2 regions of the Streptomyces castrisilvae genome follow, and region 1 is predicted to be linked to the other one. Evidence: predicted binding sites of a transcription regulator. Region 1 holds the regulator's gene; the other holds the start of a gene.

The links. Region 1 encodes HrcA, which represses chaperone genes, less so after heat shock. Its sites were predicted from a motif close to TTNGCACTCNGNNNNNCNGAGTGCNAA; they were not measured.
Region 2: a site for HrcA is predicted at 2,707-2,733, ahead of groES (co-chaperone GroES). Genes of this name have one in related genera too.

What each region holds. Positions count from the first base shown of each region.
Region 1 is NZ_CP120997.1:2,290,073-2,295,797, forward strand. Features, by position in the region: gene P8A18_RS09810 (16S rRNA (uracil(1498)-N(3))-methyltransferase) at 1-693, opposite strand, end outside; gene P8A18_RS09815 (nitronate monooxygenase) at 690-1,763, opposite strand; gene dnaJ (molecular chaperone DnaJ) at 1,873-3,009, opposite strand; gene hrcA (heat-inducible transcriptional repressor HrcA) at 3,010-4,026, opposite strand; gene P8A18_RS09830 (MBL fold metallo-hydrolase) at 4,211-4,942, shown strand; gene P8A18_RS09835 (DUF3097 domain-containing protein) at 4,967-5,725, shown strand, end outside.
Region 2 is NZ_CP120997.1:4,831,654-4,837,378, reverse strand. Features, by position in the region: gene P8A18_RS21130 (SDR family NAD(P)-dependent oxidoreductase) at 1-463, shown strand, start outside; gene groL (chaperonin GroEL) at 519-2,141, opposite strand; gene groES (co-chaperone GroES) at 2,245-2,553, opposite strand; gene P8A18_RS21115 (polysaccharide deacetylase family protein) at 2,771-3,757, opposite strand; gene P8A18_RS21110 (hypothetical protein) at 3,892-4,257, opposite strand; gene P8A18_RS21105 (hypothetical protein) at 4,330-4,995, opposite strand; gene P8A18_RS21100 (VOC family protein) at 5,039-5,509, opposite strand; gene P8A18_RS21095 (hypothetical protein) at 5,573-5,725, opposite strand, start outside.

The DNA of each region.
Region 1 (5,725 bases):
CGTGGAGGTGCGCAGGACGGTCGGGCCGAGCCGGCAGACGCGGGCCCCGGCGGCCTGGAACACGGCCAGTTCCTGCGGCGAGACGCCTCCCTCCGGGCCGACGATCAGCACGATCTCACCGGCCTCGGGCAGGTCGACGGTGGCCAGCGGTTCGCTGTCGTGGCCGCGGTCCTCGTGCAGGATGGCCGCGAAGTCCGCGGTGGCCACCAGCGCGGCGACCTGCTTGGTGGACGCCGCGTCCGCCACGTCCGGGAACCGCACCCGGCGGGACTGCTTGCCGGCCTCCCGGGCCGTGCTGCGCCATTTCGCGAGGGACTTGAGGCCCCGGTCGCCCTTCCACTGGGTGATGCAGCGCGCCGCCTGCCACGGCACGATCGCGTCGGCCCCGGTCTCGGTCATCGTCTCGACGGCGACCTCGCCCCGGTCCCCCTTGGGCAGGGCCTGCACGACGGTGATCCGGGCGGCCGGGCGCGGCTCCTCGTGCACCGGGTCCAGGCCGCCCACGACCAGCCGGTCCTTGCCCTCGGCGGCCTTCACGACGCCCTCGGCCCACCGGCCGCGGCCGTCGGTCAGGACGACGTCCTCCCCGGCGTGCAGGCGCTTCACCGAGACGGCGTGCCGTCCCTCGGGCCCGTCGAGGACGAACTCGGTCCCGCCGGGCAGGTCTTCGACGACGAAGACGGGTGCCGTCACTGTGTACTCCTTGCGCTCACTGCCGTCCGTGCGGCGTCCAGTTCCTCGACGAGCAGCCGGACCAGCCGGCCCACGGGCAGCTCGCGGGCCATCCGGTGGCCCTGCCCCGCCCACAGCGCCATGCCCTGCGCGTCCCCGGCACGGGCCGCCGCCTTGCGCAGCGGGGAGGTCATGTGGTGGACCTGGGGGTAGGCGGCGGGGGCGTACGGTCCGTGCTCGCGCACGAAGCGGTTGACCAGGCCGCGGGCCGGGCGCCCGGAGAAGGCCCGGGTCAGCGTGGTGCGGACGAACAGCGGGTTGGTCAGGGCCTGTTTGTGCAGCAGGTGGGCGCCGGACTCGGGGCAGACCAGGAACGCGGTGCCGAGCTGGGCGGCGTCGGCGCCCGCCGCGAGCACCGCGGCGATCTGCGCGCCGCGCATCAGCCCGCCCGCGGCGATCACCGGTATCTGCACGGTCTCGCGCACCTGGGTCACCAGGGACAGCAGCCCGGTCCCGCCGCCGTCGGTCTCCGGGTCGTCGCGGAACGTGGAGCGGTGGCCGCCCGCCTCGGTGCCCTGGGCGCAGACGGCGTCGGCGCCGGCCCACTGCGCGGCCTGGGCCTCCTCGGGCGAGGTGACGGTGACGACGGTGTACGTACCGGCGGCGGCGAACGCGTCGAGGGTGTCGCGCGAGGGGCAGCCGAAGGTGAAGGAGACGACCGGAACCGGGTCTTCCAGCAGGATGGCGAGCTTGGCCTCGTAGCCGTCGTCCCCGCAGGCGTCGGTGTCACCGAGGGGCGTCTCGTACCAGGTGGCCTCGCCGGCGAGCTGGTGGCGGTAGACCTCCAGGGCACCCGGGTCGGCGAGCTTCTGCTGCGGCATGAAGAGGTTGACGCCGAAGGGCTGTCCGGTCAGCCCGCGCACCTGCTTGATCTCCTGGTACATGCCGTCCGCCGTCTTGTACCCGGCGGCCAGGAAACCGAGCCCGCCGGCATCGGCGACCGACGCCGCCAACTGCGGGCAGGACGGACCGCCCGCCATCGGGGCCTGCACGATCGGATACCGGCAGAGATCGGTCAATGCGGAGGACATGACCGCATCGTGTCATGTCCCTCCTGTCCCGTGATGCCCGCCCCACGACAGCTTTCGTCCGGTGCGGTACGGGCCCGGGGCCGGGCCCGTACCGGACGGACGGGTGCCGTCAGCGGCCGTTGAACGCGTCCTTCAGACGCGAGAACAGGCCCTGCTGGCCGGGCTGGAACTGGCCGGTGGGCCGCTCCTCGCCGCGCAGTTTGGCCAGTTCGCGCAGGAGGCGTTCCTGCTCGGGGTCCATCTTGACCGGGGTGGTGACCTCGACGTGCACGATGAGGTCGCCGCGTCCGCCGCCCCGCAGGTGGGTGATGCCGCGGCCGTGCAGCGGGACGGACTGGCCGGACTGGGTGCCCGGCCGGATGTCGACCTCTTCCAGGCCGTCGAGCGTCTCCAGCGGCACCTTGGTGCCGAGGGCCGCCGCCGTCATGGGGATGGTGACCGTGCAGTGCAGGTCGTCGCCGCGGCGCTGGAACACCGCGTGCGCCAGCTCGTGGATCTCGACGTAGAGGTCCCCGGCGGGGCCGCCGCCGGGGCCGACCTCGCCCTCGCCCGCGAGCTGGATGCGGGTGCCGTTGTCGACACCCGCGGGGATCTTCACGGTCAGCGTGCGCCGCGAACGGATGCGGCCGTCGCCGGCGCACTCCGGGCACGGGGTCGGCACGACCGTGCCGAAGCCCTGGCACTGCGGGCAGGGCCGCGAGGTCATGACCTGGCCGAGGAAGGACCGGGTGACCTGGGAGACCTCACCGCGGCCGCGGCACATGTCGCAGGTCTGCGCGGAGGTGCCGGGGGCCGCGCCCTCGCCGCTGCACGTCGTACAGACGACGGCCGTGTCGACCTGGATGTCCTTGGTCGTGCCGAAGGCCGCCTCGGACAGGTCGATCTCCAGCCGGATCATGGCGTCCTGGCCGCGCCGGGTGCGCGAACGGGGTCCGCGCTGCGACGACGTACCGAAGAACGCGTCCATGATGTCGGAGAAATTACCGAAGCCGCCCTGGCCGAACCCGCCCGCGCCGCCGCCCCCGGACTGGGAGAGCGGGTCGCCGCCGAGGTCGTAGACCTGCTTCTTCTGTGCGTCCGACAGGACCTCGTAAGCGGCGTTGATCTCCTTGAACCGCTCCTGGGTCTTCGGATCGGGGTTGACGTCCGGGTGCAGCTCGCGGGCGAGCCTCCGGAATGCCTTCTTGATCTCGTCCTGAGAGGCGTCGCGGCGCACGCCGAGTACGGCGTAGTAGTCCGTGGCCACTTACGACTCCGCCAGGATCTGTCCGACGTAACGTGCCACTGCGCGTACCGCTCCCATCGTTCCGGGGTAGTCCATGCGGGTCGGTCCGACCACGCCGAGTTTGGCGACTGCCTCGTCGCCCGAACCGTAGCCGACCGCGACGACGGACGTGGAGTTGAGCCCCTCGTGGGCGTTCTCGTGCCCGATACGTACGGTCATGCCCGAGTCCGTGGCCTCGCCGAGCAGCTTCAGCAGCACGACCTGCTCCTCCAGTGCCTCAAGCACCGGCCGGATCATCACCGGGAAGTCGTGTCCGAAGCGGGTGAGGTTGGAGGTGCCGCCGATCATCAGCCGCTCCTCCGTCTCCTCGACGAGGGTTTCGAGCAGGATCGAGAGCACGGTGGACACGGTTCCCCGGTCCTCGCTCTCGAAGGATTCCGGCAGGTCCTGCACCAGCTGCGGGACGTCCGTGAAACGGCGCCCCACCACCCGGCTGTTGAGCCGGGCCCGCAGATCGGCGAGAGACGTCTCGCCGAACGGCGCCGGGCAGTCGACCAGCCGCTGTTCGACCCGGCCGGTGTCCGTGATCAGCACGAGCATCAGCCGCGCCGGAGCCAGGGACAGCAGTTCCACGTGCCGCACCGTCGAGCGGGTCAGCGAGGGGTACTGCACGACGGCGACCTGCCGGGTCAGCTGCGCGAGCAGCCGTACGGTCCGGCCCACGACGTCGTCGAGGTCGACCGCGCCGTCGAGGAAGTTCTGAATGGCGCGGCGCTCCGGCGACGAGAGGGGCTTGACGCCCGCGAGCTTGTCGACGAAGAGCCGGTAGCCCTTGTCCGTCGGGATGCGCCCCGCGCTGGTGTGGGGCTGGGCGATGAAGCCCTCGTCCTCCAGCACCGCCATGTCGTTGCGGACGGTGGCCGGGGAGACCCCCAGCCGGTGCCGCTCGGTGAGCGCCTTGGAGCCGACGGGCTCCTCGGTTCCGACGTAGTCCTGAACGATGGCGCGCAGCACTTCGAGTCTGCGTTCGCTGAGCATCGCGCACACCTCCAGCTGTCTACCTCGGTGGTTCTCGGGCCGTTCCCGGGATTCCTCCTGGCACTCGGTGCGTACGAGTGCCAACGATCCCCGGTCAGTGTACGGCGACGGGGTGGTGCCCTAGCAAGGGCGACCGGCCACACCACTGCGGGAGCGCGCGGGCCGATGCCGATAGCGTCGCCGTATGGACGCCTCTTGGGAAGACTTCGGGTGGGAGCGGCTCGGTCACGGAGTGGGCCGTCGGCGCCTTCCGGTGTGGGACGCGACGGCCCTGCTGGTGGCCGGGGCGGACGGGGTGCTGCTCTGCGACACCGGTGCGTCGCTGCGTGAGGGGGTGGAGCTGCGCACCCAGGCGCAGGCGCTGCTCGGCCGGAGGGTGACGCACATCGCACTCAGCCACCCCCATTTCGATCATGTGCTGGGCACGGCGGCCTTCGCCGGGGTGCGCGTGTACGGCGCGGCGGGCACGCGGGACCTGATGCGGCGGGGGGCGGAGGAGCTGTACGCCGACGCGGTGAGCCAGGGCCTGCCCGAGCCGGACGCGGCCGAGTCCACCGATGTGCTCGTGGCCCCGGGCCACGAGGTGTCCGGGGAGAGCGCGCTCGATCTGGGCGGCGGCCGGAAAGTGCTGCTGGTGAACGTGGGCGCGGCGCACAGCGGCCACGACCTCGCGGTGCTGGTCCCGGGCTCCTGCGGCTCGCCCGCCCTCGTGTTCTGCGGCGACCTGGTCGAGGAGGCCGGTGAACCGCAGGCGGGCCCGGACGCCCGCCCCGCCCGCTGGCCGGGCGCGCTGGACCGGCTGCTGGCACTGGGCGGCGAGGACGCGCTGTACGTGCCGGGGCACGGCGCCGTGGTGGACGCGGCGTTCGTCCGGGCACAGCGCGAGGCACTGGCGGAACGGTTCGGCGTGTCGTAGCCCTTCCCCGCTTATCGTCGTGCGATGCGCAGCTACCAGCCGGATCTGACCCCGCCGTGGAAGAAGTCCGCCCCCGTCCCCGAGGTGCCCGCCGAGCCCGATCTGGTGGTGGAGGACGTCGCCACCGGCTTCTGCGGGGCGGTGATCCGGTGCGAGAAGACCGCCGAGGGGCCGACGGTGACGCTGGAGGACCGCTTCGGCAAGCAGCGGGTCTTCCCGATGGCGCCGCGCGGCTTCCTGCTGGAGGGCCGGGTCGTGACGCTGGTGCGCCCGTCGGCCGGCGGGCCGGTGCGGCCCGCGCGTACGGCCTCCGGCTCGGTGGCGGTGCCCGGGGCGCGGGCGCGGGTGGCTCGGGCCGGGCGGATCTATGTGGAGGGGCGGCACGACGCGGAGCTGGTGGAGCGGGTCTGGGGCGACGACCTGCGGATCGAGGGCGTGGTCGTCGAGTACCTGGAGGGCATCGACGACCTGCCGGCGATCGTGCGGGAGTTCGCGCCCGCGCCGAACGCGCGGCTCGGGGTGCTGGTCGACCATCTCGTGCCCGGTTCCAAGGAGTCCCGGATCGCGGCGCGGGTCTCGGACGGTGACGTCCTGGTGGTCGGCCATCCCTACATCGACGTGTGGGAGGCCGTGAAGCCGTCGTCGGTGGGCATCCCGGGCTGGCCGGTGGTGCCGCGCGGCCAGGACTGGAAGACGGGCGTGTGCCGGGCGCTGGGCTGGCCGGAGAACACCGGCGCGGCCTGGCAGCGCATCCTGTCCTCGGTGCACTCCTACCGGGACCTC
Region 2 (5,725 bases), 2.5 Mb from region 1:
GACGATGCTGAAGGTGCACTGCGAGGCGGTCCTGCGGCTGACCTCGGCGGCCGCGGCCGGCATGAAGGAGCGCGGCAGGGGCGGGATCGTCAACGTGGCCTCGGTCGCGGCGTTCGTGCCGCGCGGTACGTACGGGGCGTCCAAGGCGTGGGTCGTGCAGTTCACCCAGGGCGCGGCGAGGGACCTGGCGGGTTCGGGGGTGCGGATGATGGCGCTCTGCCCCGGCTTCGTACGGACGGAGTTCCACCAGCGGGCCGGGATGGGCACGGGCAACATCCCGGGCTGGATGTGGCTCGACGCCGACAAGCTGGTGGCCACGGCGCTCGCGGACCTGGCCCGCGGCAAGTCCCTGTCCATCCCCGATCCCCGCTACAAGGCGCTGATGGGGCTGGTGAAGGTGGCCCCGCGCGGGCTGCTCGGAGGCGTGACCTCCCGGACGGGCCGCAAGTACGGGCCCCAGTGACCCACACACGAAAGGCCCGGCACCCCACGAGGGGTACCGGGCCTTTCGCTGTGTACTAGTGGGAGTGGCCGTGGCTGTGACCGGCCTCCGGCTCCTCCTCGGCCGGCTTCTCGACGACCAGGGTCTCGGTCGTGAGCAGCAGCGACGCGATGGAGGCGGCGTTCTCCAGGGCGGAGCGGGTGACCTTGACCGGGTCGATGACGCCGGCCTTCACCAGGTCGCCGTACTCGCCGGTCGCGGCGTTGAAGCCCTGGCCCTTGTCCAGCTCGGCGACCTTGGAGGTGATGACGTAGCCCTCCAGGCCCGCGTTCTCCGCGATCCAGCGGAGCGGCTCGACGGCGGCGCGGCGCACGACCGCGACACCGGTGGCCTCGTCGCCGGTCTTGTCGAGGTTGCCCTCCAGGACCTTGACGGCGTGGACGAGAGCGGAGCCACCACCGGAGACGATGCCCTCCTCGACCGCGGCGCGGGTCGCGGAGATGGCGTCCTCCAGACGGTGCTTCTTCTCCTTGAGCTCCACCTCGGTGGCGGCACCGACGCGGATCACGCAGACCCCGCCGGCCAGCTTCGCCAGGCGCTCCTGGAGCTTCTCGCGGTCCCAGTCGGAGTCCGTGGCGTCGATCTCGGCCTTGATCTGGTTGACCCGGCCGGCGACCTCGTCGGACTTGCCGCCACCGTCGACGATGGTGGTGTCGTCCTTGGAGACGGTCACGCGGCGGGCGGTGCCCAGCACGTCCAGGCCGGCCTGGTCGAGCTTGAGGCCGACCTCCTCGGCGATGACGGTCGCACCGGTGAGGGTGGCGATGTCGCCGAGCATGGCCTTGCGGCGGTCACCGAAGCCGGGGGCCTTCACGGCGACGGCGTTGAACGTGCCGCGGATCTTGTTGACGACCAGGGTCGACAGCGCCTCGCCCTCGACGTCCTCGGCGATGATCAGCAGCGGCTTGGAGCCACCGGCCTGGATGACCTTCTCCAGGAGCGGCAGCAGCTCCTGGATCGAGCCGATCTTGCCCTGGTGGATCAGGATGTACGGGTCGTCGAGGACGGCCTCCATACGCTCCTGGTCGGTCACCATGTACGGCGACAGGTAGCCCTTGTCGAAGGCCATGCCCTCGGTGAAGTCGAGGTCCAGACCGAAGGTGTTGGACTCCTCGACGGTGATGACACCGTCCTTGCCGACCTTGTCCATCGCGTCCGCGATGAGCTCGCCGACCTGGGCGTCCTGCGCGGAGAGCGCGGCGACGGCGGCGATGTCGGACTTGTCGTCGATCGGGCGGGCGGTCGCGAGGAGCTCCTCGGAGACGGCCTTGACCGCGGCGTCGATGCCCTTCTTCAGGGCGGCCGGGGAGGCACCCGCGGCGACGTTGCGCAGACCCTCGCGGACGAGCGCCTGGGCGAGCACGGTGGCGGTGGTCGTACCGTCACCGGCCACGTCGTTGGTCTTGGTCGCCACCTCCTTCACCAGCTGCGCACCGAGGTTCTCGTACGGGTCGTCCAGCTCGACCTCGCGCGCGATGGTGACACCGTCGTTGGTGATGGTGGGAGCACCGAACTTCTTGTCGATGACGACGTTGCGGCCCTTGGGGCCGATCGTCACCTTCACCGTGTCGGCAAGCTTGTTGACGCCGCGCTCAAGGGCGCGACGGGCGTCCTCGTCGAACTTCAGGATCTTCGCCATGGAGCTGAACTGTCCTCTCGAAACAAGAACTGCGCCCCTGCCGCCCGGCTAGTCATCTCGCTGGGGGCCAGGGGCGCAGAACAGAAGCAAAACGGTGAGTGAACTACTTCTCGATGATCGCGAGCACGTCGCGAGCCGAGAGGACGAGGTACTCCTCGCCGTTGTACTTCACCTCGGTGCCGCCGTACTTGCTGTACAGCACGACATCGCCGGTCTTGACGTCGAGCGGAAGGCGCTCGCCGTTCTCGAAGCGGCCCGGACCCACGGCCAGGACGACGCCCTCCTGGGGCTTCTCCTTCGCGGTGTCCGGAATAACCAGGCCGGAGGCCGTGGTCTGCTCGGCGTCGAGCGGCTGGACCACAATGCGGTCCTCAAGCGGCTTGATCGCAACCTTGGAGCTGGCGGTCGACACGATCCGGTCTCCCCCTTCGGAGATCTCACGGGGTTTAACAGTCTTTGGATGGCGACCAGGTGAGCCCGTCGTCGCGGGTGCCGGACCTGCCGGTCGCACAGTACTGCTGGCACTCTCCAGTGGGGAGTGCCAGCACTGAGACTATGACCGTGATTAGCACTCGGTCAAGCGGAGTGCCAATTCACGCCCCTCGTGGCGGATCCGGGCCACGCCCTTCTCACACGTAGTCCTCCAGCCGGGCCACCGCGTACCCCTTGTCCGTGACGGTCTTCATGACGGACCGGATCAGGTCGGGCATGCTGCCCTTCCAGTCCTTCTTGCCCCGGAAGTGGGTGAGGATGATGTCGCCGGGATGCAGGTCGAGGTCCTCCTCGCGCCACTCCATGTGGTCGGGGAACGCCTCCTCGGCCCAGAGCGGCACCGCGGTGATGCCGCAGGACTTGGCGATCTTCAGGGTGTCGGTGTTGTAGTTGCCGTACGGCGGGCGGAAGAGCCGGGGCCGCTTGCCGAACTGCTTCTCGATGATGTCCTGCTGGTCGCAGATCTCGCGCTTCTGCTCCTCGTAGGAGAGACCGGGCATGTAGCGGTGGTTGAGCGTGTGGTTGTTGAGCGTGACCCCGCGCGCCTCGGCGTCCTTGAAGTACGTGTAGTTGTCGCGCACCAGGTAGTCGCTGAGGAAGGCGCTGTACGGGATGTTCAGCTCCGACATCATCTTCAGCAGCTCGGGGTCCTTGTCGTCGCCGTCGTCCATGGTGAGGAAGACGACCTTGTCCTTGGTGGGGACCGTGGTGAAGACCGGCGGCAGCGAGTCGTCCTGACCCTCGACCTCGAAGCCCTTGCGGGTGGTGATGTGCGGCTTCACGGCGGGCGGTGCGGGCGGCGCGAGCGGGGTGCTCGCCAGGCCCCACTTCTTGGCGGCGACCGCGCGGGCGGCCTGGGCGAGCTTGGCCCGCTCCGCCTGCGCGGCGCGGGTGCCCAGCGCTCCGGCGGCCGGGGCGTCGGCGGGCGCGCCCGGCTGTCCGGCCTGGAGCTTCGCGCCCTGCCCGGTCCCCGTGTCGCCGGCCTCGGCCGCGCAGCCGGAGGCGGCTGCGACCACCAGGAGCGCGGCCAGGACCGCGTGGCCCGGCCGGCGCCGCAGGTGGCTCCGTCCCCGTCGCGCCCGCTGCCGCCCGCCCGTCACCGCACCCGGTCTGCGCCCATTCATGGCCAATTTGTCCTTTTGTCGTACTGGCTGCATGGCGCCGCATATTGCCAGGACGTGAAAGGGCATCGGGCCCGACACCGCCGCCGGGTCCGCACGGTCCCCCCGGGTGGCTCACACGGGGGCGGCCGAATGCGTCACGCGAGATCGGTCAGGTCCTCGGCGTACACCTGGGAGAGGGGCTGAGGGCCGACGTACTGCTGGCAGTTGCACTGGCCCGACTCGAAGCGGACGGGCTTCTTCTGCTCGTCCCAGGCGGTCGGCAGCTCGACCCGCTCATGGCACTTGCCCTGCTTGTCGTGCTTGGCGAGGTGGTGCGTGCAGCCGCAGACGGGCTCGGGCGGCTTGTTGGCGGCCTCGACCGCGAGCCGTTCCTGCCGGCCGGCCTCCAACAGCTCCAGCCTGCGGGTGTGCCGGTTGCGCAGCGCGGTGCGGATGTTGTCGGCGAGCCAGCCGAAGCCGCCCGTCCAGAAGATGATGAGCACCCACCAGTACCACTCCATGAAACGCCCTCCCCCTGCATCACGTCGGACACAGCGTTATCCGTGTACACGCCAAGACTAGATCGGCTGGGCTCAGCGGTGTGCGCCGCCGCCCGCAGAGATCAGTGGTCCCGGCGCGATGCCCCCGGCCAGCGTCCGGAGAATCCAGCGCCGGTGCCAGAAGGCCTTGACGATGCCGATGAGGCCGACGATCCAGGTGAGGAATCCCAGGCCCATGATCAGCGCCATCAGCCCGTAGGTGTCCTGGCCCCGGACCGCTCCGGCGGGCACGACGACGCAGGCGTACAGCCCGAGCGCGCACAGCACGAAGGACGGCAGCAGCCACACCAGGCTCGTGCCCGGCAGCCGGAGCACGGCGTCCCTGGCCGGGTCCCGGTCCAGCTCGCCCCACCGCTCCAGCAGCCGGCGCACCGCCATGTCCCGGCGCACTCCGGCCGCGACCAGGGTCACCGCGGGCACCAGGCAGGCGGCGCCCATGGCGAACAGGACCACGCCGAAGACGGCGCTGAAGAAGTCGTAGCTGTCCTCGAACGCGATGAGGGCCGTCCCGGTCAGTGACCACCCGAGCGCGCCGAGCAGCCCCCACAGCCACAGCAGCCCGAGCCGGCCGGGGCCGATGTGCATCCTGACCAGTACGCCGAGCAGATAGGCCCGGTCGGCGAGCAGCGCCTCGCGGTCGGGCCAGGCGCGTATCTCCACGGGCGGCGGGGGCGGCGGCAGCGCCGAGCGAGGGGGCATGGCCCCGACCCTATCGAGCGTCCCCCCAACTGCCGCGCGGGGCTCAGGCGTTGCGCAGGGCCTCGATGTCGATCCGTTTCATGGCGAGCATCGCCTTCATCGCGCGGGCCGCCTTCTCCGGGTCCGGGTCGGTCAGAACCTCGCCCAGGCCCGGCGGGACGATCTGCCAGGAGACGCCGAAGCGGTCCTTGAGCCAGCCGCACTGGCTCTCCTGCCCGCCGTCCGAGCTGAGCGTGGTCCACAGCCGGTCCGCCTCCTCCTGCGAATCGCACTCGACGGAGAGGGAGACCGCCTCGGAGAAGGGGAACTCGGGCCCGCCGTCGAACGCGACGTACTCGGCGCCGTCGAGCTGGAACCGTACGGTCATCACCGCCCCCTCCTCGCCGGGGGACGCGGCGGTCCAGCGGGTCACCTCCAGCACGCGGGAGTCGCCGCCGATGACGGAGATGTAGTAGTCGGCCGCTTCTTCGGCCTGGTTCTTGTCGAACCACAGGAACGTGGTCACCTTCTGCATGGTCTTCTCCTCACCGATTGGTGCAAAGTGCCGTGCAGGGTAGACCGCGGGCGGGCCCGGAACTCATCGGCCGGGCGCCACCGGACCCAGCGACTCGAAGCGCCAGCGGTGCACCGGGCGGGTGATCAGGGACGCGTCCGGCTCCGGCAGCTCCGGCAGCTCGTCGCCGTACGCCCCGTCCCACCAGGTGATGACCAGGACCCGGTCCTGCGGGGC